DNA from 4 places in the Bacillus sp. C28GYM-DRY-1 genome. Region 4 is predicted to be linked to each of the others. Evidence: riboswitches for the same ligand, from Rfam matches in the RefSeq annotation. Region 4 holds a riboswitch; each other region holds the start of a gene.
What was found. A riboswitch is a leader RNA that binds a small molecule or an ion and turns the genes downstream of it on or off. The one in region 4 is predicted to bind S-adenosylmethionine.

Region 1 (7,887 bases), on a different contig from region 4:
ATTAGCTCATCTATTACCTTCAAACACGTCATCTGCTTGTTCCGAATGTTTTGTACATGACAACATGAGTGCCAATGCCGGGAATCTCGAACGGTTCGCCAAGTTCCTCCCAGCCAAGCTTTGCATAGTAGCCTTTGACATGTTGTCTTGCATTGCACCAGACCGCCTGTACGTTTCTGTCTGCCAGTTTTTGCTCCGCATATTTGATCAGTGTGCTTCCGGCTTTTTGCTCGCGATATCCTTCAAGCGTCGCCATGCCTCTCAGCCGATATGCAGGGGATTCCGTTAATAATTGCTGATTTTGAGGGGAAAAAGAAGCGATGCTGATCAGGATTCCTTCATAAAACACGCCGAGATGAAAGGCGCCTTCCGCATGATCCTGTTCATATTTGCATTGTTCGATGGATTGATGGGGACGCAGGATGCGGTGCCGGATGTCGTATGTATCTTCCGCAGAAATGGTTTTAACTTCGAGCATGATGTTCCTCCTCATAATCTCATTTTCTTTATCGTAACACGAATTACGTTGGAAAAGACCGCCCATTTGGCTTAGGCAGTCTTCTAAGTATTAATGCAAATAGATATTTTGGCGCTGCTCATCTTTTTGCTGAATGTACGAAGTGAGCTCGGCGGTTAAGTCAGATCTGAGAAAAGGCGTAATCAGGTAGATGCCGTTAAACAGCTCGCATGCCGTATCCAGCAGGGAGCGCGCAATCGCAAGGCCTTCCGCTTTTTGTTTCTCTTTATCCTCGCCGGCGAGGGCCATTTTTTCACGAATAGAGTCAGATAGTTTAATCCCCGGAATTTCATTGTGGATGAATTCAGCATTTCGGCTGCTTGTGAGTGGCATAATGCCGATATAGATCGGCGTCTTCAGATGCTTTGTTTCGTTATGGATATCGACAAGCTGCTGCTCAGAATAGACAGGCTGTGAAACAAAATAATCTGCGCCGCAATCTATTTTTTTCTCCAGCCGTTGTACCGCTTTATCTAGATGGCGGACGTTAGGATTAAATGCGGCGGCGACCGAGAAATTCGTTTTCTTGCCAAGCGGTTTTCCAGACAGGGACAGTCCTTCATTAAACTGTTTGATCAGCCTGATTAAATCAAAGGATGTTAAATCATACACAGACGTTGCACCCGGAAAATCCCCGATCTTAGAAGGGTCGCCCGTAATGGCCAGCACGTCATTCAGCCCTAACGTATCAAGGCCCATTAAATGTGACTGCAAGCCGATAATGTTTCGGTCACGGCACGTAATATGGACAAGGGAGCGCATATCGAGCTGTTGCTTCACAAGGGTGCCGCAGGCAACATTGCTGATCCGCGGAGTAGCCAGGGAATTGTCGGCAAGGGTCAGGGCGTCGATTCCCGCTTCTTTTAATTCAGCAGCGGCGGACAGAAATTTGTCAAAGCTCAATTTTTTCGGCGGATCCAGCTCTACGATAATGGAGCGTTTTACCGCTGCGATCTCATTCAGGCCCGGTTCTGTGCGCTCATCCTGAACAGAAATGAATTCCTTAGGCCTGGTTTTGACTTCTTTTTCTGTAATCGGAGCAAGCCCGCCAATCGCTTCCGCCATCGCCCGGATGTGATTCGGCGTGGTGCCGCAGCAGCCGCCGATAATCCGTGCGCCTTGCTTGCGGAATTCTGACGCGCTGTTTTGAAAATACGTGTCATCTGTTTCATAGACGAGCCGGCCTTCTTCAAGTGAGGGGAGACTGCTGTTCGGATAAACTGATAAGAACACATCATCAAAAATCGGCACTTCGCTAAGCGCTTCAATCATGTGATAAGGGCCGAGCCGGCAGTTAATGCCGGCGATATCAGCCCCGAGATCCGCAATCGATCGCAATGCTTCAGAAAGCGGTGTTCCGTCCTGCAGTACACCTTGCTCATGCATGGAGACATTAAGCATAATCGGAAGGTCAGTCTCTTTGCGCGCGATTTTCAGCACTTCACGGGCTTCTTCCAAATCATAATACGTTTCTAACAGCAGCCCATCCGGCTCCTCATGCAGCAGCAGGTACAGCTGCTCGCGAAAGCTGCGTTTGATTTCGTCAAGGCTGTACGCATTTTTATTAAAGGTGCGGATGCCGCCCATCGTCCCCAGCACGTACGCATCGCCTGCTGAAGCCCGCGCGATTTTTACCGCCTCCTGATTCATTTTTTTGATGTCATCCTCAAGCCCGTGTCTGGATAATTTAATATAATTGGCCCCGTACGTATTCGTTTGAATGATGTTGGCTCCAGCCTCAACGTACGCTTTATGTATGCGCTGAATTTCCTCCGGCTTTGAAATGTTGAGCTCCTCAAAGCATCTGTCAATGCCGTAGGAGTAGAGGAGCGTCCCCATGGCGCCGTCGCCGATTAACACCTGTTTTTGCAAATCTTCTAAAAGTCCCATTGTCTGCCTCCTTTATTCACATTCAGCAAGGAAAAAAGAGAAATAAAAAAAGTCCTCTTAAGAAGAAGACTTTGTCGGTGATTTTGTCTCTTCTTATCTTCCAAGCTGTTCGAGCTTGCTGGATTTAGCACCTTGGTCATGGCTGATCGCCATTACACCGGTTGCTGAAGCTTCGTCGGGCCAGTCCCTCTGCTTCTCTTGATAAGAACGGATATGAAATTTTACATGTTCAGGAGCTGCCAAAAGATGCCTGGCGTTTTCCCTTTCTCCAAATTTACCGAAAATAAAGACAATAATCAATAGGATTCAGAAAATTTATCTGAAATTTATAAATTGAACATCAATTGGCAGATCTGCGCCCCGTACTGCTGTGATAATCTGCTGCAGGTCATCCTTGTTTTTTCCGGTGACACGCACTTGATCATCCTGCACTTGAGACTTTACTTTCAGTCCGGAGTTTTTGATGATGGTATTGATTTTTTTGGCGTTGTCCTTGTCAATGCCTTGTACAAGCTTTGCACGCTGGCGCACCGTTCCGCCTGACGCGCTTTCAACCTTGCCGTAATCAATATTTTTTGTCGGCACGTTTCGTTTAATCAATTTACTGACCAGCACATCTTTGAGCTGGCTTAATTTAAATTCGTCATCAGAAACGAGAACAAGCTCCTCTTTATCTAACGAAATGTCGCTTTTGCTTCCTTTAAAGTCATAGCGTGTGCTGATTTCTTTCAGCGCAATTTGAATCGCATTTTGCACTTCTGGCAATTCCACCTGGGATACAATATCGAATGAACTTTCTTTTGCCATATGAAAACCTCCATAACATTTAACTTATGTGTCGATTATAGTAGAATAAAGAGAAACTTCCAACAGAACAAAGAATCAATTTGTGATGATTGGAAAAAATGTTAACAGAATCCGCATAAAAATAAGCGGAACAGGAAGGACGATAGCATGAGACCAGGGCAGCAATTAACCTTGAGTATAGATCACCAAACTGACTTCGGTTACTTTTTAACCGACGGAGAAGATACGATTCTCTTACATAACAGTGAAATAACTGAGGATATCGAAGACAGGGATGAGGTAGAGGTCTTTATATATGTCGACCAGCAGGAAAGACTTGCGGCCACGATGAAAATTCCGGTCATCAGCGCTGATGAGTACGGCTGGGTCGAAGTGGTGGATAAAGTGGAAGATATGGGCGTTTTCGTTGATGTCGGCTTATCCAAGGATGCGCTTGTTGCAACTGAGCATTTGCCGCCATACGAGGATGTCTGGCCGCAAAAAGGCGACAAGCTCTACTGTATGCTGAAAGTGACGAATCGGGGGCGCATGTTTGCCAAACCAGCACCGGAGGATATTATAAGCGAACTGTTTACCGACGCTTCAGAAGATCTGATGAATAAAGAGCTGACAGGTACGGTGTACAGATTAATCGCAACGGGTTCATTTATCATCACAGACGATGGTATCCGCGGTTTTATCCATCCGTCAGAAAGAAAAGAGGAACCAAGACTCGGCTCAAGAATCACGGGACGGGTGATTCAAGTAAAAGAAGACGGCTCAGTCAACATGTCGCTGCTCCCGAGAAAACAGGATGCATTGTCTGTGGATGCCGAGTACATTTTAACGTATATGAGAACAAGAAACGGCGCTATGCCGTACAGCGACAAAAGCCAGCCTGACGATATCAGAGAACGTTTTAACATGAGCAAAGCCGCCTTTAAGCGCGCGCTTGGCCATTTGATGAAAAACGGAAAAGTGTATCAGGAAGACGGATGGACATACGAGAAAAAATAGAGGGCCGTACAGGCCCTCAGGCCCTCTATTTTTTTATATAAGAACTTCACAAATAAATTTCTGTTACGTATCATTAGGAGACAGATTGTTTTGTTAGTGAAAAGACAGGGGGAGATGTCGTGTACATTCGCATCGATTTTTTATTGATCTTGATTGCGATGCTTTTCTTTTGGATTGCTTATATGGCAGGAATTAAAAAGCAAACATGGATATTGTCCGGTTTCCGTGAGTCCCGGATACGTGACAAAGACCGTCTGGCTAGAATTGCGGGAAACTTTTTTCTGAATTCAGGGATATTTATTCTTTTAAACGGTTTTATTTCATTCCAAGGACAAGATCAGCTGATTCCGCCAATGATTTTGGCATATGGAGCTGGAGTCATCATTTATGTAAACAAAAAATTAATATAAAACCTCCAGCATATATCAAATATCTGGAGGTTTTTGTTTGCTCATTTTCTTAAAAAGAATACGGCTAATGTGCCGGGTCCGGCGTGTGAGCCGATCGTGGAACCGATTGAATGCATGATAATCTCTTTTGGCTTGAACGTATCTTCAATCAAATTTTTCATGTCATTGGCTGTTCCTTCGTTAGCGGCATAGCTGATTCCGACGGTTTGATCGCTCCAATTGTCTCCTCGCTCTTTCATTAATTCAATAATCCGTTTGAACAGCTTTTTCTGTCCGCGGATTTTTTCAAGAGGCACAAGCTTGCCGTCCTCCATATGAAGAAGCGGTTTAATATTGAGCAGACCGCCGACAAAAGCGGACGTTTTTGAAATTCGGCCGCCCCGGGCGAGGTACGTTAAATCATCGACGGTAAAAATGTGCTCAAGCTGTTCGCAAAAGTTCTTTACAGACGTTTCAATTTCTTGTATTGTATTTCCGTTGATACAGAGATCGGCAGCATGCCGGACAGCCAGCCCGTATCCTAATGAAGCACATTTGGAATCAATGACCCGTAAATCGAAATCGGGGAATTCCTCCTTTACTTCATTGGCCATCATCACAGCTGTCTGATACGTGCCGGAGAGGCCTGAGGAAAAGGCAATGTAAAGAGCGGGATCAACTGTTTCGGCATATTGCAAAAACACATTTTTAATCGTTTGCGGTGAGGCTTGGGACGTCTTAGGCGTTTCTCCATTTTGCATCGCTTCAAATATTTGTTCCGCATCAATCGTGACTGCATCTTCGAATTCTTTATCACTGAGAGAGACTCTGAGCGGAATAAAGCCAATGCCGTTTTCTTCAAAATAAGAACGGGGCAAATCAGCGGCGCTGTCAGCGATGAGATGAACTGTCATATTGCTTCCCTTCTTTCCGTTATCGCTCGTTATCATAAGAGTTAAGCCAACTATATCATATTAATTTGCCAAAATTGTGTTCAAATATTTGTTTTAAGGGAAAACATATTAAGAAGAAAGAGCGGAGGAACATGCCATGGTACTAGATCAAACAAAAAAATTACTCATCGTCATCATCGGCGCTTTACTCAATGCGGCCGGGCTGAACTTATTTTTGATTCCGGCAGATGTATATGCCAGCGGATTTACAGGTGTGGCCCAGCTTTTATCAAGCGTCATTGTTCAATATGCCCCCTTTTACATATCGACGGGAACGCTCTTGTTCCTCTTAAACATTCCGGTCGGTATTTTAGGGTGGCTGAAGGTCGGCAAATCGTTTACGGTGTACAGTATCTTAAGTGTCGCACTCACCACTGTGTTTATGGGAATTCTGCCGGAAACAAGCCTGTCACATGACATTTTGCTGAACGCAGTGTTCGGCGGCGTCATTTCCGCAGTCGGTATCGGCCTAACATTAAAATACGGCGCTTCAACAGGCGGGCTCGATATCGTCGCCATGGTGCTAGCTAAGTGGAAGGATAAACCCGTCGGCACATATTTCTTTATTCTCAACGGGATTATCATCTTGACGGCAGGATTATTGCAGGGTTGGGAGAAAGCATTATATACCCTGGTAACACTGTATGTGACAACGAGGGTGATCGACGCCATTCATACCCGCCACATGAAGCTCACGGCAATGATCGTGACGAAAAAAGCGGACGAAATCAAAGAAGCCATTTACGGAAGAATAGTGCGCGGCATCACAACTGTTCCGGCCAAAGGAGCCTTTACGAACGAACAGAAAGAAATGATGATTATCGTCATCACAAGGTATGAATTGTACGATTTAGAGAAAATTGTTAAAGAAGTTGATCCGAAAGCTTTTACGAACATTGTTCAAACAACAGGGATTTTTGGTTTCTTTAGAAAAGACTGACGAAAGCAGGTGGAAGTCGTGAAACGGCTGCTTGTGATGCTCCTTCCTGTGCTGCTTTTGATAGGCTGCGGGAAAGATGAGCAGACAGAACCCGATAAGGAGGTATCAGGCGGAATGGAGAATCAAAGGGTTGTTTTATCTGTTGACGCAATTCAGGAGCCTGAACAAATCAAATTTAACATGTCGCTGAAGAACCAAAGCGAACGTGCTGTCGAGTTTCAATTCAGCACAGGACAAAAATTTGAACTTGTCGTGTATGATTCTGACAACAAAGAAAGATACCGTTATTCGAAAGACAAAATGTTTACGCAGGCTTTTCAAAACCTGACATTGGAACCTGGAGAAACATATGATTTCTCTGATGTGTGGAAGGAAGTCCCTGAGCCCGGAACTTACGAGGTAAAGGTAACATTTAAGGGGAGAGCGGAAAATCTCAAGCAGGTTCAGGCCGTTCAGCAATTTGAAGTCAAATAGAGGCTATGGCGAATCGCCATAGCCTTTTTTTATTGCAGTTTGTCTAGCTGATCCTGAAATTGGTGAAGCTGTTGACGTTCCGCATCTGTCGAATTGGCATACGCAGAAGACACAGCATTTTTGGCTCTCAGAATGGCTTGCTCCTGATCGCCTTCCTCAAAGCCGTTTGTCACCATGACAGCCTGTTGAACAAATGATTTTGCCTGCTGAAACAGTTCATTTCTCATTAATATTCATACTGCCTTTCAGCCGAGTCTCGTGCCGCGGCATGCTGGTGAGCTTCTTCTAAAGTAGACCGATATGGAAATCTTGCGGCGTGTTGCCCGATGGAGTCTTTACCCTGGTGAATAAACCTTCTGGATTTGCTTCGTTTACCCATTGTGAGACTGCCCCCTTCCATACTTTGACGAGATGAGTCGTCTTCAATAGTATGGTGGGGCGAAGTAACGTTTATGAGTGGGAAAAATTATTATGGACGGTCTTTAAAGTGAGAAATATTCTTTTAAAAATTTTGCCACGCCGTCCTCTTCATTTGTAGTCGTTGTCCGGTTGGCAATTTGCTTGACCTCGTCAATTCCATTTCCCATCGCAACGCTGCAGCCGGCGAATTCAAGCATTTCCAAATCGTTATCCTCATCCCCGAAAGCAATGATCCGCTCCCTCGGCACGTTGTAATAATCGCTTATTTTCTGAAGGCCGACCGCTTTATTCATGCCGCTTTTAATAATTTCTATCACATGCCACGGCGCGGCCCATCTTCTGTGATCGATCACCTCGGCGTGCACATCCGATAAATAGGAGCGTATGGCCGGCACATCTTCTTCTTTTGCGTGGATGAGTACGGATGTAACATCCTCACTGAGATTTTTCCGCAAGTCTCCGATCGTCACATTTGTTGTATTCATATTAAAGGCATCAATC
Region 2 (7,887 bases), on a different contig from region 4:
TCGGTCCGACAATCACGGCTACTCTTGTATCAGGACTGTAAGCCATAAGAATCACGACAAATGCTAAAAATGCCAATGATACATAAGACGTAAACGGAAAGAAAGGCATTTTGTACTTTAAGTGTTTCTTTTCTTCTGGCCGCAAGCTTTTCCGGTATCTAATTTGAGAAAGCAAAATGATTGCCCACGTCCAAATCGCTCCGAATGTCGCAATGCTTGTGACCCAAGTAAACACCTTTGCAGGAACAACATAGTTTAACAGCACTCCGACTAATAAAGCGCCCGCTGAAGCCAGAACAGCTTTACCCGGAATACCGCCTTTCGTCAGCTGCCCGTATGCTTGCGGCGCCTCACCCTGCTCCGCTAAATTAAACAGCATCCGCCCTGTGCTGAAAATGCCGCTGTTGCATGAAGACAGCGCGGCTGTTAAGACGACAAAGTTAATGATGCCTGCTGCCGATGGAATGCCCACCTTTTCAAATGTGAGGACAAACGGGCTTCCTTGTGAGCCTATTTCCTGCCATGGGTAAATAGACATAATGACAAATAAAGCGCCTACATAAAAAATCAAAATACGCCAAAATACCGTATCAATTGCCTTGGCTAACGATTTTTGCGGATTTTTCACTTCGCCAGCTGTCACCCCGATCATTTCAATCCCTAAATAGGCGAACATCACCATTTGCAGTGACAATAAAACCCCTTTTATTCCATGTGGAAGAAATCCTCCGTTGTTCCACAAGTTGCTGATTCCAGTTGCGATGCCTCCATTGCCGACCCCTGCGATGATCATCAATAAACCGACAGCAATCATAGATAAAATCGCGACAATTTTAATCAAAGCGAACCAAAATTCAAGCTCTCCGTAAGCTTTGACAGCCAGGAAATTAACACCCGTCATAATGACCAGCGCCGATAGTGCCCAAACCCAGTTTGGCACGTCCGGAAACCAGTACCCCATATAAATTCCGACAGCAGTGATTTCAGCCATACAGGTTACAACCCATAAAAACCAGTAGTTCCACCCTGTTAAATAGCCTGCAAGCGGTCCCAAATAATCACGGGCATAGCGGCTGAAAGAGCCAGCGACTGGTTTTTGAATGGCCATTTCTCCAAGCGCTCTCATAATAAAAAACATGACCATCCCACTTATGGCATACGCTCCCAAAATACCCGGACCCGCTAATTGAATAGCTGATGCGGAGCCGAGAAACAATCCCACCCCTATGGCAGCTCCTAAAGACATTAAAGAAATATGCCTTTCTTCGAGTCCGCGGTGCAGCTCTTGTTTTTGTTTTTGCATGCTTTCTTCTCCCCTAGAAAAAAATATCAATAAATCATTTTTCTGAATTTTCCGTGTGGATTGGGTAAATCAATGATGATGAAGAAATAAAAGGATAATAACAAGGCTTTCGATTAATCGAAAGCCTTGTTGCTTGTTACACAAAGATGACTTCTTTAGGCTGATGGCTCAGCTCTTCAGGCATGTACCGTTTTTCGATATTGATGCTGTGCCAGATCATAAAGATCAGTACAGTCCAGATTTTCCGGCTGTTATCAGCCTTGTCCGCACAATGGTCTTCAAGGAGTTGAAGAACATAATCCTTGTGGATATAAGCATCCGTTTGGCTTTCCTGAATAATGTTCCGCACCCATTCGTTCATTTCGTTTTTCAGCCAATGACGGATCGGTACAGGGAAACCAAGCTTTTTGCGGTTTAATACGTGCTCAGGCACAATTCCTTCAGCGGCTTTGCGAAGAAGATACTTCGTTGTGCCATTCTTCGTTTTCAGCTCATCAGGAATTTTAGAAGCGACGTCAAATACGACTTTATCCAAGAACGGCACACGCAATTCCAAAGAATTCGCCATCGTCATTTTATCCGCTTTTAACAAAATATCGCCGCGCATCCAAGTGTGGATATCGACATACTGCATTTTGTTGATATCGCTGTATGAGCTGCTTTCTGTAAAGTAAGTCTTTGTCACATCACGATATGAAAGATTCGGATCATAATGCTTCAGCAGCTGTTTTTTGACAGATTCTTCGAAAATTTTCGCGTTACCGATATAACGATCTTGAAGCGGAGTACAGCCGCGCTCAAGCAGGCTCTTTCCTCTCATGCCTTCAGGCATAACAGCTGCAACGTGCAGCAGCATCTTTTTCAGGCCTGACGGAATGCGTTCAAACGGTTTAAGCGAAAGCGGCTCACGGTAAATGTTATATCCGCCGAAGAGCTCATCCGCACCTTCCCCTGATAAAGCAACCGTTACATGTTTTTTCGCTTCTTTTGCAACAAAATACAAAGGAATCGCTGCCGGATCTGCAAGCGGATCATCAAAATGCCATACGATCTTCGGAAGCTCGTTCATGTATTCCTCAGGCGAAATGACTTTGCTGATATTTTCAATGCCAAGTGCCGCTGCAGTTTCTTTCGCTACATCGACTTCACTAAAGCCCTGCTGTTCAAATCCGACAGAGAATGTTTTTAAGCTTGGATGAAATTCTTTTGCAACGGATACAATAAAGGAAGAATCAATTCCGCCAGACAGGAATGAACCGACAGGAACGTCACTTCTCATATGAACGTTTACAGAATCGTAGATCGCGTCTCTCACTTCTTTTACAAGCTTGTCTTCTTCAGTTTGAACTGGCTTAAAGTTTGCTTTGAAATACGTTTTAAATGTAATATCACCGTCCGGGCGGATTGTGAACTGTGAACCCGGTTCCACTTTTTTCACATCGGCATCAAGCGTGCTTGGTTCAGGAACGAATTGGAAAGACATGTATTGCTGCAATGCCTCTTTATCTATTTCAATATCATTTTGAGCGACCATTAAACTTTTTCTCTCTGAGGCAAAATAAACCTGATCATTGATCGTTGTGTAGTACAACGGTTTAATGCCGAATGGATCTCTTGCTCCATAAAGCACATGATCGTTTTTATTCCAAATCAGAAAGGCAAACATACCGCGGAGTTTGGACGCCGCTTCTTCTTTATAGTGACGGTATGTCGCAAGAAGAACCTCTGTGTCCGAATCCGTGTTGAATGTGTACCCCTTTGCTTCAAGTTCTTCTCTCAGTTCAATATAGTTATAGATTTCTCCGTTAAAGATAATCCAATATGTTTCATCTTCATATGATAAAGGCTGTCCGCCATTTTCTACATCAATAATGCTGAGCCGTCTGAATCCGAATCCAACGTGCTCATCATGGAAATATCCATCACTGTCAGGACCGCGGTGAACGATCATTTGGTTCATTTGTTTGATTAGTTCTTCTTGATCAGCGGTTTGAGCTAACGGATGCTTGTTAAAAACCCCGACAAATCCACACATAGTATTGCCTCCATAATTAAAATTGTCATCATTGAACCCCTATTTATAGACGCTGGGAATAGTATTTGGTTTCACGGTTATGTAAAAAAATAAACATGAATACAACATAAAAAAGGGAAAGCCGCTTAACCAGTAAGCGGCTATAAAATTATTCTCCTAACGCTTCTTTACGCAGCTGCTCCGCCTTGTCTGTACGTTCCCACGGAAGATCAACATCGTGGCGTCCAAAGTGGCCGTACGCAGCAGTTTGTTTGTAGATCGGACGGCGTAAATCAAGCATTTTGATAATGCCGGCAGGTCGTAAATCAAAGTTATTGCGGACAACTTCAATCAGTTTTTCCTCAGAAGCTTTTCCGGAACCGAATGTGTTGATTGAGATTGATACAGGTTGTGCAACACCAATCGCGTAAGCAAGCTGTACTTCGCAGGAATCAGCAAGCTCAGCCGCAACGATGTTTTTCGCAACGTATCTCGCTGCATAAGCTGCAGAACGGTCTACCTTCGTTGCATCCTTACCAGAGAACGCGCCTCCGCCGTGGCGTGCATAGCCGCCGTACGTATCAACAATGATTTTGCGTCCTGTAAGTCCCGCATCCCCTTGAGGGCCTCCGATAACGAAACGTCCCGTAGGGTTGATGAAATATTTTGTTTCTTCATCAATCAGCTCTTCAGGAACAACCGGATTGATCACATGTTCTTTAATGTTGCGCTGGATTTGCTCAAGCGTAATTTCAGGGTGATGCTGAGTTGAAATAACAATCGCATCAATGCGGATAGGTTTGTTATTTTCATCATACTCAACCGTTACCTGTGTTTTGCCGTCAGGACGAAGGTACGGAAGAATATCTTCTTTACGGACTTCACTCAGGCGGCGGGCCAATTTATGAGCAAGTGAAATTGGAAGAGGCATAAGCTCTTTCGTTTCGTTGCACGCGTAACCGAACATTAAACCTTGGTCACCCGCACCAATCGCTTCAATTTCTTCGTCGCTCATTGTGCCTTCACGGGCTTCAAGCGCCTGGTCTACACCCATCGCGATATCGGCAGACTGCTCGTCAATTGATGTTAAAACTGCACAAGTTTCCGCATCAAATCCGTATTTCGCACGTGTGTATCCGATTTCTTTAATGGTTTGACGAACCGTTTTCGGAATGTCAACATACGTAGATGTTGTGATCTCTCCGCTGACAAGAACCAATCCAGTTGTCACAGACGTTTCACAAGCAACACGCGCGTTAGGGTCTTTCTTTAGTATTTCATCTAAAATGCTGTCAGAAATCTGGTCACAGATTTTATCCGGATGCCCCTCCGTAACAGATTCTGATGTAAATAAACGACGATTTTCACTCATGATTTGCTTCCTCCTGCACAAGGCCTCCCGAAAGACCTTGTATATATGATACGGAACTCGCTCCCTCTTATACAATGTAACGTTATATTAGAGAATGTTAATTGGCATATTTATGAAATAAAAAAACCTTTTCCATCGAGGAAAGGGTTTGGTCTTTGTGCCTTTCACTCTTATCGCTCAAGGAATCATACAACCTTGCAACAGGTTAGCACCTTGGTTGTCTCACACAGTTCACATAATAAATAACAGAGAAACCGGTTGCTGGGCTTCATAGGGCCTGTCCCTCCGCCAGCTCGGGATAAGAGTATCCGCTCAATGAAATATCTTATCGTAAAAGGGTTTGCAATGTCAATATGATTCAGAAGAAATAGGCGCCTGTATTGAGGGAAAACATTGGAAAACGCACACACAAAAAACGTTAAATAGTATAGACTATTTGAAAATATATGTTATACTAATTCACAATTAGTAAAACACAAAAAACGGTAAAGGAAGGTTTCATATATGAACTCAGTTGATTTAACCGCTGATTTACAAGCCTTATTAACAAGCCCAAATGTGCGTCATAATTTATCAGCAGCACAGCTTACAGAAAAAGTACTCTCCCGGAACGAAGGGATGTTAACTTCTACGGGTGCTGTTCGGGCGACAACAGGCGCTTATACAGGACGCTCTCCTAAAGACAAATTTATCGTGGAGGAAGAAAGCACGAAGAATAAGATCGATTGGGGAACGGTGAATCAGCCGATTTCAGAAGAAGCGTTCGAGCGGCTGTACACGAAAGTCGTCAGCTATCTGAAACAGCGAGATGAGTTGTTTGTTTTTGAAGGATTTGCCGGCGCAGATGAAAAATACAGACTGCCGATCACCGTCGTAAATGAGTTCGCATGGCACAATTTATTTGCCAGACAGCTGTTTATCCGCCCGGAAGGCAATGATAAGAAAACAGTTGAACAGCCTTTTACCATTCTTTCTGCTCCGAAGTTCAAAGCGGATCCAAAAACAGACGGCACCCATTCCGAAACCTTTATTATTGTTTCTTTCGAAAAACGGACGATTTTAATTGGCGGAACAGAGTATGCCGGAGAAATGAAGAAGTCCATCTTCTCCATTATGAATTTCCTGCTCCCTGAAAGAGATATTTTATCTATGCATTGCTCTGCCAATGTCGGTGAAAAAGGCGATGTTGCCCTTTTCTTCGGATTGTCTGGAACAGGCAAGACCACTCTTTCAGCCGATGCTGACCGCAAACTGATCGGCGATGATGAACACGGATGGTCTGACACAGGCGTCTTTAATATTGAAGGCGGATGCTACGCCAAGTGCATTCATTTAAGCGAAGAAAAGGAGCCTCAGATCTTTAACGCGATCCGCTTTGGGGCTGTTCTCGAAAATGTTGTTGTTGATGAAGATACACGAGAAGCCAATTATGATGATTCCTTCTATACCGAAAATACGCGTGCGGCTTACCCGATTCATATGATTGACAACATCATGACACCAAGCATGGCAGGCCACCCGTCAACAATTGTATTTTTGACGGCTGATGCATTCGGAGTCCTGCCCCCGATCAGCAAACTGACGAAGGAGCAGGCGATGTATCATTTCTTGAGCGGTTATACGAGCAAGCTAGCCGGAACCGAACGCGGTGTGACATCTCCTGAGACGACGTTTTCCACATGCTTCGGCTCACCGTTCCTGCCGCTTCCTGCTCACGTCTATGCTGAAATGCTCGGCAAAAAAATCGATGAACACGGTGCAGACGTTTTCTTAGTTAATACCGGCTGGACCGGCGGCGGCTACGGTACAGGCGAACGCATGAAGCTTTCTTACACTAGAGCAATGGTCAAAGCAGCGATTGAACGCAAATTAGAGGATACAGATACGATGACTGACGATATTTTTGGCCTGCATATACCGGTCCATGTTCCTGGCGTTCCTGATCAAATCCTTCAGCCTGAAAACACGTGGAGCAACAAGAAAGAATACAGAGAAAAGGCTGTCTATCTCGCAAATGAATTCAAAGAAAATTTTAAAAAGTTCGCGCATACAGATGCCATTGCACTGGCAGGCGGCCCTCTCGTTTAAAAAGCAAAAGCCAAGAGCAATTACGCTCTTGGCTTGTTTTAATTGACAGAATGCAAAGAAGTCAGCTTGTACGTAATAATGGTCCGGCCGCCTTCCCATTGAAGTTTCTGCACTTCAGCTGTGCCTGACTTTTCGCCGAACTTTGTTTTGCGCACATCCATCGGAATCTCCATCGGATACACACGGTATCCGTCTTTCTCTAACGTGAATATATTTTCATCTATGCGAACTTCTTTTCCTTTTGTCACAATCAGTGTATTAAATTCAACAGGCATTCCCAACGTGAAATCCCCTTTCGTTCTCTTTTTGCTTTATCATAACATATTTCACCGTCAGCGGTTTTTCATCCATTGCGTGAGCTGCCGCACGATACGCCGGTTTTCTTTTGGCGGGAAATAATGTGTGAATGTACTATAGTACCATGTCTCCACTGGCTTATGCAGCTGTTTTAGCTTTTCTTCAAGCAAATAGGAATGCTGAATCGAAACGTTTTCGTCTTTTTCTCCATGGATTAATAGCACGGGTGCCTGAATTTTGTTTAGTTGGTCAAACGGTGTTCTCCATTTGTATTCCTCAGGCACCTTTTTCGGTGTTCCGCCGATGACTCTTTTCATCATTCGCCGCAAATCCTGCCGCTCCTCATATGTAAGGATCATATCGCTGACGCCTCCCCAGGAAACAAATGAAGCAGCATGCCGGCCCATTTCAATCGCAGTGAGCATTCCCATAATGCCGCCGCGGGAAAAACCGAAGATATGTATTCTGTCCTTCTTGACATTCGGATGTTGCTGAAGCAGGTGAAAAGCGGAAAAAGCATCCTCCCTGTCTTCTCCTGCAAAGTCTTCATTCCCCTCGCCCCCTTGATTTCCTCTGTAAAAAGGAGCAAACACAACAAACCCTTGGGACGCAAACTGGATGATTCGGCCCGGCCGAACCATGCCCACGTTTTTAATCCCGCCACGCAAATATAAAAATCCGTCATATTGTCCCGGTGCCGCCGGTTCAGCCAGAAGCCCCTTTACCCGTAAGCCATTCGAAAGATAGCAGATCGTATACAGACGCACATGCTGGCTTGGCGACGGAAATCTTCTTTTCTCAACAATCATAGCA
Region 3 (7,887 bases), on a different contig from region 4:
GAACACAGCAGATCATATTTAGCTCAATTTTTGTTTGACAAACTCGATCAGCTGATTTTTGCACGCTTCACGGTCATACTGTCCTGAATCAAGAACGAGCTCCGGTGCATCCGGCTCCTCATAAGGAGAATCAATTCCTGTAAAGAACGGGATTTCTCCGTTTCTTGCTTTTTTATAAAGCCCTTTCGGATCTCTTTGTTCACAAATATCGAGGTCGCATTTAATGTATACTTCATTGAATTCGCCTGCTTCTACAAGCTGGCGAACCTGTTCTCTGTCCTCGCGGAAAGGAGAGATAAAAGCAGTAATCACAATGGTGCCCTGCTGAACAAAAAGCTTTGCCACCTCTCCGATTCTGCGGATATTTTCTTTTCGGTCTTCGTCAGAAAAACCAAGATCCTTATTTAAGCCGTGACGGATATTATCCCCGTCCAGCACAATGACTTGGTAGCCCTGCTCAAACAATTCTCTCGCAGCGGCATTGGCAATAGTTGATTTGCCTGAACCGCTCAACCCTGTCAGCCAGAGAATGGAGCTTTTATGCTTATTTTTTTGCTGGTATTCTTCTTTTGTAATAGAGGCTTCATGCCATACGATATCGCGATTTGTCACTGCCAGTCCCCCTTAAGATACGCCTGCTTCTTCTTTTTTCTTCATCCCTCTGATTAACACTTCTACAACTTCTGCGCGGCTGAATTCTGCAGGCGGGAGCACACCGTCTCTCAGCATGCCTCTTACCTTAGTTCCTGATAAAATGACGTGGTGTTCTCTGCCGTGAGGGCACGTTTTCGCTGTCCCCATATTTCCGCATTTTTCACAGAAAAAGCTGTGCTCGAATTTCAGCGGTGTAATCCCGAGCTCTTCAGCTTTAAATGTGTCAAACAGTTCCTGCGCCTCGTACGTTCCGTAATAGTCACCTACACCTGCGTGATCTCGGCCGACAATGAAATGCGTGCAGCCGTAGTTCTTTCTGACAAGCGCGTGGAAAATCGCTTCTCTCGGTCCTGCATAACGCATCGCTGCTAAGAAGACACCGAGGAACACACGGTCTTTCGGGTAATAATTGTCAAGAAGCACTTGGTAGCTTTCCATCCGCACATCAGCTGGGATGTCATCAGATTTTGTTTCACCTACCAGCGGGTTTAAGAACAAGCCGTCTACTGTTTCAAGAGCCGTTTTTTGAATGTATTCATGCGCTCTGTGAACAGGATTTCTTGTTTGGAAACCAACAATGGTTTCCCAGCCTTTTTCCGCAAACTGGCGTCTTGTTTCCGCCGGTTCAAACGTAAACTCAGGGAACTGTTTTGAAGCCTTTTTCATCAATGTGATTGGTCCGCCGACGTATGTATTGCCGCGGCTGAAAAGCTTTTTAACACCCGGGTGCTCCTGCTCATCCGTTTTATACACATTGACAGCTTCTTTTTGTTTGTCAGGCACGTACAGGTCTTCGATTTGGATAACGCCGTATGTTTCTCCTTCATACGTTAACTTTACCGTTTCACCGACTGACAGTTCCGCTGCTTTTTGCGCATCAACCGGAAGCGTAATTGGAAGGGACCAGACAACGCCGGAAGAAAGACGCATGCTTTCGACAACAGATACGTAATCTTTTTCATTAAAGAAGCCTTCGATCGGGCTGTATGCACCTATCCCTATTAATTCCAAATCTGCAAAAGAAATCAAATCGAGTTCAATTTCTTTTTGAATGCTGCTCACATCATATGATTCATCTACTCTGTTTACTAATGTTCCTCCGTGTGGTGCTAAGCTCATAATATCGATTTCCTCCTAGTTAACATATAAAATAACTCAGATTAATGGTCAGATTCCCCCGCCTTGTTCGTGGACCGAGCGTCTCTCTTTACGTATGGCCTTCATCAGGCTGATGGCACCGCCCGCCGCTAAAAGCACACTTACCATGATAAAGATTGAATAATAATCCGCTTTTAAAAACAAGGATACAAGCAGATAAGAAATTGATAAAGATAAAAACGGCGATACGATCCATACCTTCAGCATCGTTTGAACAACTTGTTTATGGAACACGTTCGGACCGTTTTTTGCCATGCCTATTCCGATAATAGAGGATGACGTGACTTGCGCCAATGGCACCGGCATCCCAAATACAGAACTGATGATTACCAGTCCGGCTCCTGTACCGGATAGGAGAATGCCTTCTCCTTTTGAGAATCTCGTAATTTTCTTCCCGTTTGTTTCTAACACCCGGCGACCTAGTAACAACGCGCCAAGAGCAACAAAAGCTCCCCCGTACAAGGTTCCTTTCGTTACATCCAGCACACCGGCCGCTACTAACGGGCCAACGGCATTTGCCACATTGTTCATACCGGCAGAGAATGCTTCAAAAAATCCTGCACCTAACAAAACTATGCCAAGGATTTTTTGCTTTTTAGAAGATGTAATTTCAATCTTAAAATAACGAAACAGCTTAGATACAAAATAGGTAAAACCGAAAGCGAACAGCGGGACGAAAACCCAAAAAGACACAATGACCAGCAGGTTGTTCACAAACAATACTTTGTAAGCCACTCCCACACCGACAACTGCGCCGACTGTAACTTCACTTGTCGACAAAGGAATCCCGAGGAGATTAGCCGTAAAGAGCGACAGCGCAGCGGCTCCAATAATAATACAAACAATCGTCAGTGTAATCGTCTGCTCGGGAATAATCCCGGAGCTGATGGTTTTTACAACCTCTCCCCCGCCAATGACCGCCCCGGCCAGCACACCGACTGCGCATAGGATCAAAGCGTAGGTTTTCTTTTTGATGGCTCCAGAGCCGTAAGCAACTCCCATCGAAGCTGCAGCGCCGCTTGCACCAATATTCATCGCGAAAAACAAGCTAAATAATATAGCGGCTAGTTCCATTTTGCAGCTCCTTATTCATGCAGTCCGCATTCTGTTTTCGCCATACCATTCCATCTGCCTGAACGTAAATCCTCTGCGGTAAAAGCAGGAGCCGTGCAAGGCGCGCAGCCAATACTTGGATATCCTTGGTCATGAAGCGGATTGTAGTCCAGCTCATTCCGGGAAGTGTATCTCCAAATGTCTTTCCAAGTCCAATGGATAAGCGGGCATACTTTTACTGATTTAAATTTTTCATCTTTGTTTAAGAAATTCGTATTGGCACGGCTCGGCCCTTGATCGCGGCGCAGACCGGAAAGCCAGGCTGGGTGTCCTGACAGTGCTTCTCTTAAAGGGACAACTTTTCTAAGATAGCAGCACTGATTCGGTTCTCTTTCCCACAGTTTGTCACCATGTTCTTCGGCTTGCTCCTCAAGGGTAAGGTCTGGTTTTTTCAGGATGATATTAAGACCTGGATACCGTTCTTTCACTCGTTCAATCGTTTCATAGGTTTCTTTAAAATGAAGCCCTGTATCAAGAAACACAATCTCTGCGTCTTTTTTCACTTTATAAATTAAGTCAATCAGAACGATTCCCTCAATTCCGAAACTGCAGGCATAAACAAGCTGATTGCCGTAATGGCCGTATGCCCACTTTAAAACTGACAGCGCTCCTTTATAAGGATCGTCTTCCGGAAATGTAATCGTTGGTTCTTCCCAATTATCGTACGTTAACATTTCTTCTTTCCTCCTTTCGGAGACAAACAAACAGTAGCTTTCTGCCGGTTGTCTTTTTCCAATTGTAATGTGATGCGCGGCTGCTGTATCAAAATCAGCCTTTTTTTCCTCTTAAAATAAAAAACTTCCAATCCGGCGGAAAGAAAGACAGGAACAGCATGTAGCCCTTATCTTTCAAAATGGAATTCATTTTGCTGGAAGTAGCACCTTACAAACTATGCAGGTTGCCGGGCTTCATAGGTCCAGTCCCTCAGCCGCTCTTGATAAGTTTTTAGATTTGTAGTAAATTTTAGCACAATTCTAACATAAGTCAACCCGACTTTTTTTATAGGATTAATAAAAAAACAGGCCGAGTGGCCTGATTTCAAGTACAGCAAGGCTTTAAAGCCTCTGCACATCACCGGAATTTATTTGTTATTTTTTAAACCAATCTGTTGACTCGGGATTTTGTTTCCACGTTTTCAGCTTTTCCAGATCGTCTGAATGAATATTTCCGTTTTCAAGCGCGACCTCTGTAAGCGTATCATAATCTGTTAAAGAGTAGTATGGCAGTTCTGCCTTTGCAAATGCTTCCCGCGCTTTAGGGAGCCCGTACGTGAAAATCGAGACGACACCGAGCACTTCACTGCCAGCCGCTTGTAAAGCTGCCGAAGCTTCAAGTACGCTTCCTCCTGTGGAGATTAAGTCTTCAATGACGACAGTTTTTTGCCCCTTTTGAACAGCTCCCTCAATCTGATTGCCTTTTCCGTGCGCTTTCGGCTTGCTTCTCACATAACACATCGGAAGATTCAATCGGTCAGCCGCCAGAGCAGCATGAGGAATACCGGCTGTTGCTGTTCCAGCAATCATTTCAGCTTCAGGAAAATGCTCTTCGACAAGCTTGCTGATGCCTGAGGCGACATCATTTCTGACCTCTGGGAAAGATAGCGTAAGGCGGTTGTCACAGTAGATTGGCGATAAAATGCCGCTTGCCCATGTAAATGGCTCGTTCGGGCGTAAACATACAGCTTGGATGTCTAATAGATGTTTTGCGATGATTTGTTTCATAATTTGATTCCCTCCCATTCGAGTCTGACAGCTTCATAGGCTTTTACTGGGTTTTTCGCTTTTGTAATCGAGCGTCCTACCACAATCGCTGATGACCCTCTCTCTCTTGCAATTGCAGGTGTCGCTACGCGAATTTGGTCATTCGCAGCGTCCTCAGACATCCTGATCCCCGGAGTGACAGTCAGAAATGAAGGCGACACCGATTGGTAAATGGCTTTTGCTTCATGAACAGAGCAGACCACTCCATCAAGCCCGCTTTCTTCTGCCAGCTTACTGTAGTGCACAACCGTGTCGATCAGAGGCTTTTCGATTAGCAGTTCATTCTTCATCATTTGTTCAGATGTGCTTGTCAGCTGGGTTACCGCGATAAGTGACGGGCGTTTTTTTCCGGACGGCGTTCCTTCTTCTAAGCCTTCCAGGGCTGCTTGCATCATTTTTTTGCCTCCGGCCGCATGAACATTGACGAGGTCCACCCCGAGACCAGCAAGGCGCTTCATCGCTTTGTTTACAGTGGTCGGGATGTCATGAAGCTTTAAATCTAAAAACAGCTCGCAATTTCTTTCTTTTAATTGTTTAACTATAGATGGTCCTTCTTGATAAAAAAGTTCCATCCCAACCTTTACAAATAACGGTTCTAGCTGAAAAGGCGCTAAGAACGCAAGTGTTTCTTCAGCTGATGCAAAATCAAGCGCGATGATGGGCAGGTTGTTTTTCATGGTTCCAGCTCCTTCCGATGCATTCTTCAACAGATTCATAGCCGTATTGGCGTAAAACAGCAGGGAGCTGTTCAATAATGTCCGGGCATGCAAAAGGATTCACAAAGTTTGCTGTTCCGACAGCTACCGCGCTTGCTCCCGCGAGAAGAAACTCCAGTGCATCTTCGGCCGTCTGCACGCCTCCCATCCCGATAATCGGAATATTGACCGCTTGGCTGACTTCATACACCATGCGAATGGCAACCGGCTTCACGGCAGGGCCGGAAAGCCCCCCTGTTTTATTCGCTAATATCGGTTTTCCTGATTTTAAATCAAGCCTCATGCCGATTAATGTGTTAATCATTGTAAGGCCGTCCGCTCCCGCCCCTTCGATCGCAGATGCAATTTCTGTGATACTTGCCACGTTCGGGGAAAGCTTTACATAAACGGGTACATCCGAAACCTTTTTAACCGCCTTCGTCAAATCAGCAGCCATTTCAGGATTCGTACCAAAAGCAATTCCGCCTGTTTTCACATTCGGACAAGAAATGTTCAATTCAAGAGCATGAACATTAGGCGCTTGGCTGATATGCTCTGCGACTTCAACATACTCCTCGACTTGAGAGCCTGCAACATTTGCAATAATCGGCGTATCAAACTGTTCAAGCCACGGCAGCTCATTTTGCAAAACGCTTTCCAGCCCCGGATTTTGGAGACCGATCGCATTGAGCATTCCAGCGCCAGTCTCAGCTACTCTAGGCGTCGGGTTCCCGAAGCGAGGTTCCTGTGTCGTAGCTTTGATCATAATGGCTCCGAGACAAGATAAATCATAAAAACGCGCAAATTCTTTTCCAAAACCGAAGCAGCCTGATGCCGGAATGATCGGATTTTTCAATTCAAGTCCAGGCAATTTGACCTCTAGCATTACAGCGCCACCTCCTGAGCTTTAAATACAGGTCCGTCGAGACATACTTTTACGTAGGATGCCTCACTTTCGTTTGTATGGCACACACACGCGAAGCAGGCACCGATTCCGCAGCCCATTCGTTCCTCCATAGACAGGTAAACTTCTTTATGGGCATATTCCTGTTTTAATGCCTTCAGCATCGGTGTTGGCCCGCAGCTGAGGAGAATATCAAACTCTAGATTCTTCTGTTTTATGACATCTGTGACAAACCCGGTTTCCCCGTAGCTTCCGTCAGCTGTTGCCACATACGTGTCTCCATACTGTCGGCACTCTTTTTCATAAAAAACATCCTTTGCCGATTGGAACCCTAACACGTGTATGACCTTTACCCCTTTTTCTTTCAAGCGTTTCGACAGCTCTTGGAGAGGCGGGACACCTACACCGCCTCCTACCAGCAAAGCCGTCTTTCCGGGTTGGACTTCATTGACAGGAAAGCCATTTCCCAAAGGTCCGAGAACATCCACAGGTTCTCCCTGCTGCTTCATCGATAAGAGTCTTGTTCCTTCCCCATCTACTCGATAAATGATGGTGACTTCATTTTTTTCTAAGTTGACGTCAGCAATGCTGATTGGTCTTCTTAAAAGAGGCGTAACCGCTTCGCTCACTTTAAGATGAAGGAACTGTCCCGGGGTTGTAAACCCTTGGACAAGCTCCCCTTTCAAAACCATTTGATACACCCGGTCTGCAATTTGCTGGTTAGAACATACTGTCAAATACGCTTTTTTCATATAGTGACTGCCGCCTCCTGATTTGTGTTGACTGCCGGCATTTGATCGGCACGGAATGTCATGCTTTCCAGCACTCGCAGTATCGCTTCAGCCGTATCTAAAGATGTTAAGCAGGCAACACCATTTTCTACTGATTCACGTCTGATTCTAAATCCGTCTCTTGCCGGCTGCTTTCCTTTTGTCAGCGTATTGATGACAAACTGCGCTTCTCCGTTTCTGATCACATCTAGCAAGTTCGGGCCGTCCTGGCCGATTTTTCCGACGACCTTCGCTGGAATTGACGCTTCCTTGAGATACCCCGCCGTTCCTTCGGTCGCTAAAATGTTATACCCGATCGCATGGAATCGCTTAGCGATGGCAAGCCCTTCTTCTTTGTCCTTATCAGCCACTGTTAAAAGCACGGATCCGTAGTTAGGGATTTGAATGCCTGAAGCAATTAGAGCTTTATAGAGCGCTTTTTCAAGTGTGGAATCTTTCCCCATGACCTCTCCAGTTGATTTCATTTCAGGCCCTAACGTAATATCCACTCTTCTCAGCTTAGCGAAGGAAAAGACTGGCGCTTTTACAAAAACCCCCTGCTGTTCAGGCTGAAGGCCCTCTGTATAGCCAAACGCCGCCAGCTTTTGGCCGAGAATGACCTTTGTAGCAAGGTTCGCCATTGGGATACCCGTGATTTTGCTTAAGAACGGTACGGTTCTGCTCGATCTCGGATTTACTTCGAGCACGTACACTTCGCCTTGTGATAAGACAAATTGAATATTGAGCAAACCGACAATGTTCAGCCCTTTAGCTAGTGCTATTGTGTACTGTTCAATTTTTTTCTTAATGTCTTCTGTGAGAGACTGAGGCGG
Region 4 (7,887 bases):
CGATGATAAGAGGCGGGCATATCGATTTGGCTATTCTTGGCGGCATGGAGGTTTCTGAGCAGGGGGATTTGGCCAATTGGATGATCCCGGGGAAAATGGTCAAAGGGATGGGAGGCGCCATGGATCTCGTCAACGGGGCGAAACGGATCGTTGTCATCATGGAGCATGTCAATAAGCATGGCGAGCCAAAAGTGAAAAAGACATGCTCTCTTCCGCTGACGGGGCAGAGAGTCGTTCACAGGCTGATTACGGATTTGGCTGTGTTTGATTTTGATCACGGCCGCATGACACTGACTGAACTTCAGGAAGGTGTCACAATGGATGAGGTTTATGAAAAAACAGAAGCCGATTTTGCTGTCAGCCAGGCGGTGCTTGAATCAAACGCTTGATATGAAAAAACACACTTACTCCGCCAGGGAATCAAGTGTGTTTTTCCTTTGCTTATTTCCAAACATCGTTAGCGATCTCAACCACATGGCGGAGCTTCGCCCATTGCTGTTCTTCAGTCAGCTTGTTGCCTTCCTCAGTTGAAGCGAATCCGCATTGAGGGCTGAGACAAAGCTGGTCTAAGCTCACATAACGGGACGCTTCTTCGATACGGCGTTTCACGTCGTCCGGATGTTCAAGCTTACCGAATTTAGATGTCACTAAGCCAAGGACAAGCTGAAGATCAGAGCGCTTTACATAACGGAGCGGTTCAAATCCGCCTGAGCGTGAATCATCATACTCTAAGAAAAGGCCGTCCAGGTTCAAGCCGTCAAAAATGGTTTCGGCTGCTGCGTCATAGCCGCCTTCTGCTGTCCAAGTGGACTGGAAGTTGCCGCGGCAAATATGCATGGTTACCGTCAGGTCATCAGGACGGTCTGCAATCGCGTCGTTAATCGATTTCGCAAACAGCTGGCGAAGCTCGTCAGGCGTTGTTCCGAACGCCTCGATCTGTTTTAAGCCTTTTTCAGATAAGAAAACAGCCCATGCCGTATCATCAAGCTGGAGGTAGCGGCAGCCTCTGTCATAAAACGCTTGAATCGCTTTTTTATATGCTTTGGATACATCGTGCTGGAAAAGGTGATAGTCGTTTTTGTATGCATCCTTTTCCAGCTTTCCGCGGAAAAACAGCATATTTGGGCTTGGGATCGTCATCTTTGGCGTCGCGTCACCGGCAATGCTATGGAGAAATGAGTAATCTTCAAGCATTGGATGAGTTGAAAAGTCGATATCACCGGTGACTTTAATGCCTCGTGCTTTTGTCTGTACATTATGGAATTGAATGCCCTGCTCAGGAATAAACGGCTCAACCCCATCCAGATTTTCCAGAAAATCAAAATGCCACCATGCTCTGCGGAATTCCCCGTCTGTCACGACGTTCAGGCCGGTTTCCTTCTGTTTTTCCACAATGCGGATGATTTCATCGTTTTCGATTTGGCGAAGCTGCTCAGCTGTAATCTCGCCGGCCGCTTTTTGCAGCCGCGCTTTTTTAACGGGCTCAGATCTCAGCAGGCTTCCAACTTGATCCGCGCGAAACGGCGGCTTTTTTCTTTGTCGTGCTTTTTGTTCTGTGTGTGTTGTTTGTTGTGGCATGTTGTCCATTCCTTCTTTCTATTTCGAATATAAAAAAGCTCATCCTTTGGATAAGGAAGAGCTTGTGTGACAATCTCAACCTTATCTTCAAGAGCAATCAATGCTCTAAAGGATTTAGCACCATTCTGTTAAACAGCGGTTGCCGGGTATCGCAGGGCCAGTCCCTCCACCTCTCTTAATAAGGAAAACCATTTTATGAAATTTTCTGATAGTATCTATTATTCACACATTTTCTGTTTCTGTCAATGATAGATTATCTCCACACATCGTTGGCGATGTCGATGACGTGGCGCAGCTTCGCCCATTGCTGCTCTTCTGTCAACAGATTGCCTTCTTCCGTAGAGGCGAAACCGCACTGCGGGCTGAGGCACAGCTGGTCAAGGCTGACAAAGCGCGCCGCTTCATTGATGCGGCGCTTCACATCCTCAGGATTTTCCAGATCGCCGTATTTGGATGTAATTAAGCCGAGCACAATGCGCAGATCCTTGCGTTTTACGAAACGGAGCGGATCAAAATGTCCTGAGCGGTCATCATCGTATTCTAAGAACAGCCCATCCAGATTCAAGCCGTCCAAAATTGTTTCCGCTACAGCGTCATAGCCTCCTGATGCCGCCCAAGTCGACTTGAAGTTGCCGCGGCAAATGTGCATTGTGATTGCTAAATCATCAGGGCGGTCTGCCACTGCATCGTTAATCGTTTTGGCGAATAAGGCAGGCAATGTTTCTGGATCACCGCCAAGTGCCCGGACGACCTCTCTGCCTTTTTCCTCAAAGAAGAGAGACCATGACGTATCATCAAGCTGAAGATAGCGGCATCCAGCATCATAGAAGGCTTTAATTGCTTTTTTGTACGTTTGGGCCAGATCATGAAAATATTCCTCTTGGTCGTCATAAATCTCTTTATCCGCCTTTTCACCGAAAAACAGCATATTCGGGCTCGGAATCGTCAATTTTGGTGTCGCGTCGCCGACGATCTCATGTAAAAATTGATAATCGGCAAGCGCTGGGTGGCTCGTAAAATCGAGTTTACCCGTCACTTTGATGCTCCGTGCTTTTGTTTTCGCATGATGGAATTGAATCCCTTCAGCCGGGATGAACGCTTCCACACCGTCAAGGCCTTCCAGGAAATCGTAATGCCACCAAGATCGGCGGAATTCCCCATCTGTTACCACATCGAGACCGATTTCTTTTTGTTTTTCTACAATGAGGGTGATTTCTTGATTTTCGATATCACGAAGCTGATCTGCAGTGATCTCGCCGGCCGCTTTTTTTTGCCGGGCTTCTTTTATTGGAGCAGATCTCAGTAAACTGCCGACATGATCGGCACGGAAAGGAGCTTTGCGTTGTTTTTCTGTTATTTGTCCTGCAACATTTGTTTGTTGAGCCAAGTCATTCGCCTCTTTTCTGCAATGGGGTGAGCATAAAAAAGCTCTCCCTTTGTGTAAGGAAGAGCTTGAATATCAAATCTCCGCCTCATCTGCAAGAACACAATGTTCTAAAGGATTTAGCACCATTCTGTTTGAAACAGCGGTTGCCGGGTATCATAGGGCCAGTCCCTCCACCTCTCTTGATAAGGTATATCTTCATATTCGAATTTCAATTATCTTAATATTATTACTTTTTGATCAATTGTCAACACTTTTTTAGAAAATGCTCTCATCTTCGTCGTTATATAATACCATATCAAGCACGATAGCAATGGCTGTACAGATCAGCACATCTTCCTCTTTTGCAATCTGTAAATGATAGGAATCACCCCAGCTGAGCCACTTTTTGCTCACTGACATACGGACATTCTCCCCGTCCGTCAGTTGAAATTCATCCTTCCACAAGTCGCCGTCAATTTCCCAGTTGAGCTGGGAAATTTCAAATTTCGGTTTGAAAAACGTTAGTTTCTTCGCCACCTCACAAGCTGTTTCCCCGCCAATGGAAATCTTGTATCGCGGCAGAACAGACATTGTTTTTTGTTCTATGGAAACGAGTGTTTTACCGGATGAATCTGTCATTTGTAGCGAGTCCCCTAACGAAAAGAATCGGCCCTCGACCTTGAAAGCCTCTTGTTCATCTCGGTCATAAATGTGAAATTCATCTTTAAAAGAGAACATTTTCTGTTTCATAAATAATTCGATCATTGCTGAAGTCTCCTTTTAGATTTGTTTTGTAAGAAGTTACGGACTGGCGGCAAGAAAGTTTCAAGTTCCAAATCTAGTAATCAGAAACCCGCTGGTTGTTTTCCTGAGTGATAAATGTTTCTAAATTGAAAAAGGCTGCATCATTCAGCAGCCTTTTCGTTAAATTATAGGATTAGGAAAGATGCATCCGGCGTTTTTGGCGGATCGCGTCAAGGTCGATTAGGTTGTTGTGATGAGGTGCAGCTGCTGGCAGAGGGCTTGTCTTTTGCGGTTTACGGCGATTGTCCTTGCTGAAAGAAAAAAGAAGATAGCCACATAATGCGATGATAATAAATAGGATCATTTTACATACCTCCCAAAAAAAGTTTTGGTATTATCTATTGTACGGATAAAAAGCCAAAAAGTATTCAAAAAATTCTAAATCAATAAAAAATAAATAACTGCCCCTCAAAAACAGTCTAACCTGTTGACCTGAAAATAGTCTTACAACAGGGTGTTAGTTCTGGTTGATGATTGGTTCTATAGTTACTATCGACGATAAAATAAAATCTTTTATATTACTTTTAACCTAAAAATTAATAATTCAAATTACCTGTTTTAGGTTGTTGTTTTCTTTCTTGTTTGGTTTATACCCTATTTTGCGGAATTAAACACAAAAAACCCAAATTTCGGAGCATTTGGGCGGTACGAGGGTATGCAGATTGTGGTTTTGTGGACTTGGAAGATTGATTAGAAGAAGCGTTTGAACATTTTTCTGATTTTTTGAAATGGGCTCGATTTCTTTTGTATGTTAAGCGGCCTGCTCCTTATCCATTTTTTCAATAGACTTTTTGCAGCTATAGCATGTTTTGTCATTTTTTCCTCCTCAACTGTTGATACTTGTTTTACGGAGGAAGTATTCAAAATGTTTCATATTTACACAAAAAAACCAGTCCTTTTTAGGACTGGCTCTTGGTATTATGCCTGTTCTTCAAACAGTTTTACAATCTCGACGATGACATTTACGGCTTTCACCATGTTATCGGCTGAGATGTATTCAAATTTGCCGTGAAAGTTTTCCCCGCCGGTAAAGATGTTTGGCGTAGGGAGTCCCATGTAGGACAGCTGGGATCCGTCCGTGCCCCCGCGGATTGGAGAAATCTTCGGTTCGATGCCGAGGTTTTCCATCGCTTGCTTGGCAATGTGGACAATTTCGATCACAGGTTCAATTTTCTCTCTCATATTGTAGTATTGATCGTTCATATCAAGCTGAATCCGATCTTGCCCGTATTCGTTTTGAAGTTCTTCAACGACACGCTTCATTGTTTCTTTTCTGCTTTGGAAGTTGCCTTTGTCAAAGTCTCTGATAATGTAGTGGAGTTTTGTTTCCTCTACATCTCCTTGAATCGACAGCAAGTGGTAGAAGCCTTCGTACCCTTCTGTATATTCAGGCGCTTCGTCTGCCGGCAGCAGGCTGTTCAGCTTCATTGCGATTTTCGCAGAGTTGATCATTTTCCCTTTTGCCGTTCCGGGATGTACGTTGTTGCCTTTGATTGTGATTTTTGCGGCAGCTGCATTGAAGCTTTCGTATTCTAGTTCGCCGAGCGGGCCGCCGTCAACTGTGTAGGCAAAGGACGCATTGAATCGTTTCACATCAAATTTGTGCGGCCCTCTTCCGATTTCTTCATCAGGCGTAAAAGCGACTTTGATGGTACCATGTTTGATTTCAGGGTGTTTGATAAGGTAATCCATGGCTGTCATGATTTCGGCGATACCGGCCTTATTGTCTGCGCCGAGAAGGGTTGTGCCGTCTGTGGTAATGAGAGTATGGCCCTTATAGCCGGGCAGTTCAGGGAATTGATCAGGCGACAGGATCACCTGCAGCTGTTCATTAAGCACAATGTCTTTTCCATCGTAGTTTTCAATGATTTGCGGATTCACGTTTTTGCCGGTAAAGTCTGTGGCAGTATCGACGTGAGCGAGAAAGCCGATAGTCGGCACGTCTTTTTCAGTATTGGAGGGAAGAGTCGCCATGACATAGCCGTTTTCATCAATGGCTACATCCTGCATGCCAATGGAGTTCAATTCATCAACGAGCATGTTTCCTAGTGTCAATTGGCCGGGTGTGGAAGGGCAGGTGTCGACGGATTCGTCGGACTGCGTGTCGACTTTTACATATGTAGTAAACCGTTCAATAATCTCTTCTTTCATTTCCAATCATCTCCTTTCTCTTATTTTATCATGACAGGATGCGAGTTTTCTATTGCACAATACCGTTTCGAATCGCAAAAACGACTGCCTGTGTCCGATCTTGGGCATTGCATTTTTGCAGGATGCGGTGCACGTGAGTTTTCACAGTGCTTTCGCTGACGAAAAGCTTTTCACCAATGTCTTCATTTCTCAACCCATAGGCCATTTGCTGAAGAACCTCGAGCTCTCTTTTTGTAAACGGATCTGCCAGTTCTTCGGCTTGAGTTTGTTGCTTCGTGCGAAATGTGTCACTGATAATTTTAGCAGCTGTCGCTGTGCGGAAAATCGCTTCTCCTCTGGCCGCGGCGCGAATGGCGTCAATCAATTCTTCTGGAAGCGTATCTTTCAGCAGATAGCCGACTGCGCCCGCTCGAATGCCTTCAAATACATATTCTTCGGTATCAAAGGTAGTTAGAATGACGATCTTTGTATCCGGAAGGGCGGACATAATGTCTTTGGCCGCTTCGATACCTGAGCAATGTGGCATTTGGACATCCATCAGGATGACGTTGGGTTTTGTTTGCTTTGCCAGTGCAATAATGCCGTGCCCGTCGCCTGTCTCACCAGATACGGCCATATCCGGTTGTGCGTTGATGACATAGCGGAAGCCTTCACGCACAAGCGGCTGATCATCGGCAAGTGCGACGCGTATTTTATCTTTGTTCATCTTTTTGCTCCTTATTCGTTGTCGTAAGCGGCAATGCCAGTTCAATTTGCAAGCCGCTCGGCTGTACGGCGCTGAAAGAAAGGGAACCACCTGCTTTTTCAGCGCGCTTTTTCATTCCTGTCATTCCAAATCCGCAAGTAAGATTGCCGGTGAAATGTCCGTCATCGGTGATTGTGACATAGAGGTGGGTTTCGTCGTTAGAAATGACGGCAGCCGCATGGGAAGCGTGAGCGTGACGGATGATATTGGTCAGCGCTTCTTGCAAGATGCGGTAGATCGTTTCGCTTACGTTTTGAGGCCAAGACTCTTCTGATAGGGAGGAAGTGTCAAAAGAAACGTGCAATCCGCTTCGTTCCTCCACTTGATGGATAAGCCCCCGCAAAGCGGTAAGGCTAACCATCGATTCACTTCGGCCCATTTGGTGAACGACAGACCGTACTTCCTGAAGACACTCTCTGGCAATAGCCAGTACATTTTGAATGACTTTTTCAGAATCCTCCTTGCTGCTTTTCAGGATATAGGGAAGAGATTGAAGCTGAACAATTACAGAAGTCAGCTCATGCCCGATGCTGTCATGAATGTCTCGGGCAATTCTTGTACGCTCTTCAAGGACCGCGTACCTTAAAGAAAGGACAGAAGCCTCCTGCAGCTCAGCATGCGCTTTTTGAAGTTCTGCATGTGCCTGCTCCAGCTGCACATGCATTTTCGCTAATTCAGCATGATTTCGCTCAGCCTCTCTCCTCGCCTCCCGCCTAAAACGCATGGAGGAGAAAAAGACGTAGAGTCCGATCATGATAGTGATGTTGCCAATGATGGAATTTAAGCTGCCTTCAAGTGATGATAGTAATAATATATTGCCTCCAATTAAACATGCTGTAAATATAAAGGAAAGCCGTGAAGGGAGCCTGAAGGCCGCATAAATCATTAAAAACACAATCAAAAAATAGGCGGCTCCCTGGTTTTGGCCGGAAACAGCCCAAAGAAAAACGGTCAGGAGCCAAAGACCGAAGAATATGCCCAAATTGACAGCAGCGGATGCTACAAAGGGAGTGATCCAAATGAATGCTAGATACACCGCAAACACAAACACTAACAAAATGGGGTCAGCTTTGGTTGGATGAGATAAAAATTGTATGCAATTCAAAATGAGAATAAGGCTGAGCACTAGCTTCTTGTAGTGCCGAGCCGGAGATTGTCGGTTCATGCTGGTCCTTCTTTCAGTTATTGAATGGATACTTTGCCAGCGGCCAGCCGTCTGTATGCTTTGTAAAGCATGATGTTG

Region 1: another riboswitch for S-adenosylmethionine. It lies ahead of Q3W56_RS04110 (bifunctional homocysteine S-methyltransferase/methylenetetrahydrofolate reductase); the one in region 4 lies ahead of Q3W56_RS14710 (5-methyltetrahydropteroyltriglutamate--homocysteine S-methyltransferase).
Region 2: another riboswitch for S-adenosylmethionine. It lies ahead of metK (methionine adenosyltransferase); the one in region 4 lies ahead of Q3W56_RS14710 (5-methyltetrahydropteroyltriglutamate--homocysteine S-methyltransferase).
Region 3: another riboswitch for S-adenosylmethionine. It lies ahead of Q3W56_RS00445 (phosphoadenylyl-sulfate reductase); the one in region 4 lies ahead of Q3W56_RS14710 (5-methyltetrahydropteroyltriglutamate--homocysteine S-methyltransferase).

What each region holds. Positions count from the first base shown of each region.
Region 1 is NZ_JAUMKF010000003.1:74,865-82,751, forward strand. It holds gene Q3W56_RS04100 (GNAT family N-acetyltransferase) at 1-23, opposite strand, end outside; gene Q3W56_RS04105 (GNAT family N-acetyltransferase) at 29-478, opposite strand; gene Q3W56_RS04110 (bifunctional homocysteine S-methyltransferase/methylenetetrahydrofolate reductase) at 569-2,407, opposite strand; SAM riboswitch class I at 2,498-2,615, opposite strand; gene Q3W56_RS04115 (YajQ family cyclic di-GMP-binding protein) at 2,723-3,214, opposite strand; partial or broken gene Q3W56_RS04120 (CvfB family protein) at 3,313-4,210, shown strand; gene Q3W56_RS04125 (DUF3784 domain-containing protein) at 4,369-4,620, shown strand; gene Q3W56_RS04130 (DegV family protein) at 4,662-5,513, opposite strand; gene Q3W56_RS04135 (YitT family protein) at 5,650-6,492, shown strand; gene Q3W56_RS04140 (BsuPI-related putative proteinase inhibitor) at 6,511-6,966, shown strand; gene Q3W56_RS04145 (DUF3813 domain-containing protein) at 6,996-7,193, opposite strand; gene Q3W56_RS04150 (hypothetical protein) at 7,193-7,345, opposite strand; gene yitU (5-amino-6-(5-phospho-D-ribitylamino)uracil phosphatase YitU) at 7,449-7,887, opposite strand, start outside.
Region 2 is NZ_JAUMKF010000009.1:121,875-129,761, forward strand. It holds gene alaP (alanine permease AlaP) at 1-1,303, opposite strand, end outside; gene asnB (asparagine synthase (glutamine-hydrolyzing)) at 1,440-3,338, opposite strand; gene metK (methionine adenosyltransferase) at 3,487-4,689, opposite strand; SAM riboswitch class I at 4,857-4,994, opposite strand; gene pckA (phosphoenolpyruvate carboxykinase (ATP)) at 5,194-6,777, shown strand; gene Q3W56_RS10850 (DUF2584 domain-containing protein) at 6,816-7,058, opposite strand; gene Q3W56_RS10855 (alpha/beta hydrolase family protein) at 7,110-7,883, opposite strand.
Region 3 is NZ_JAUMKF010000001.1:86,268-94,154, reverse strand. It holds gene cysC (adenylyl-sulfate kinase) at 19-612, opposite strand; gene sat (sulfate adenylyltransferase) at 625-1,773, opposite strand; gene cysP (sulfate permease) at 1,822-2,886, opposite strand; gene Q3W56_RS00445 (phosphoadenylyl-sulfate reductase) at 2,898-3,599, opposite strand; SAM riboswitch class I at 3,764-3,869, opposite strand; gene pyrE (orotate phosphoribosyltransferase) at 4,014-4,646, opposite strand; gene pyrF (orotidine-5'-phosphate decarboxylase) at 4,643-5,362, opposite strand; gene Q3W56_RS00430 (dihydroorotate dehydrogenase) at 5,331-6,266, opposite strand; gene pyrK (dihydroorotate oxidase B electron transfer subunit) at 6,266-7,036, opposite strand; gene carB (carbamoyl-phosphate synthase (glutamine-hydrolyzing) large subunit) at 7,033-7,887, opposite strand, start outside.
Region 4 is NZ_JAUMKF010000015.1:55,561-63,447, reverse strand. It holds gene Q3W56_RS14715 (3-oxoacid CoA-transferase subunit B) at 1-389, shown strand, start outside; gene Q3W56_RS14710 (5-methyltetrahydropteroyltriglutamate--homocysteine S-methyltransferase) at 442-1,578, opposite strand; SAM riboswitch class I at 1,657-1,763, opposite strand; gene Q3W56_RS14705 (5-methyltetrahydropteroyltriglutamate--homocysteine S-methyltransferase) at 1,832-2,965, opposite strand; SAM riboswitch class I at 3,048-3,154, opposite strand; gene Q3W56_RS14700 (LURP-one-related/scramblase family protein) at 3,221-3,709, opposite strand; partial or broken gene Q3W56_RS14695 (hypothetical protein) at 3,882-4,160, opposite strand; gene pepT (peptidase T) at 4,667-5,899, opposite strand; gene yxjL (two-component system response regulator YxJL) at 5,949-6,605, opposite strand; gene Q3W56_RS14680 (sensor histidine kinase) at 6,592-7,809, opposite strand; gene Q3W56_RS14675 (DUF1453 domain-containing protein) at 7,827-7,887, opposite strand, start outside.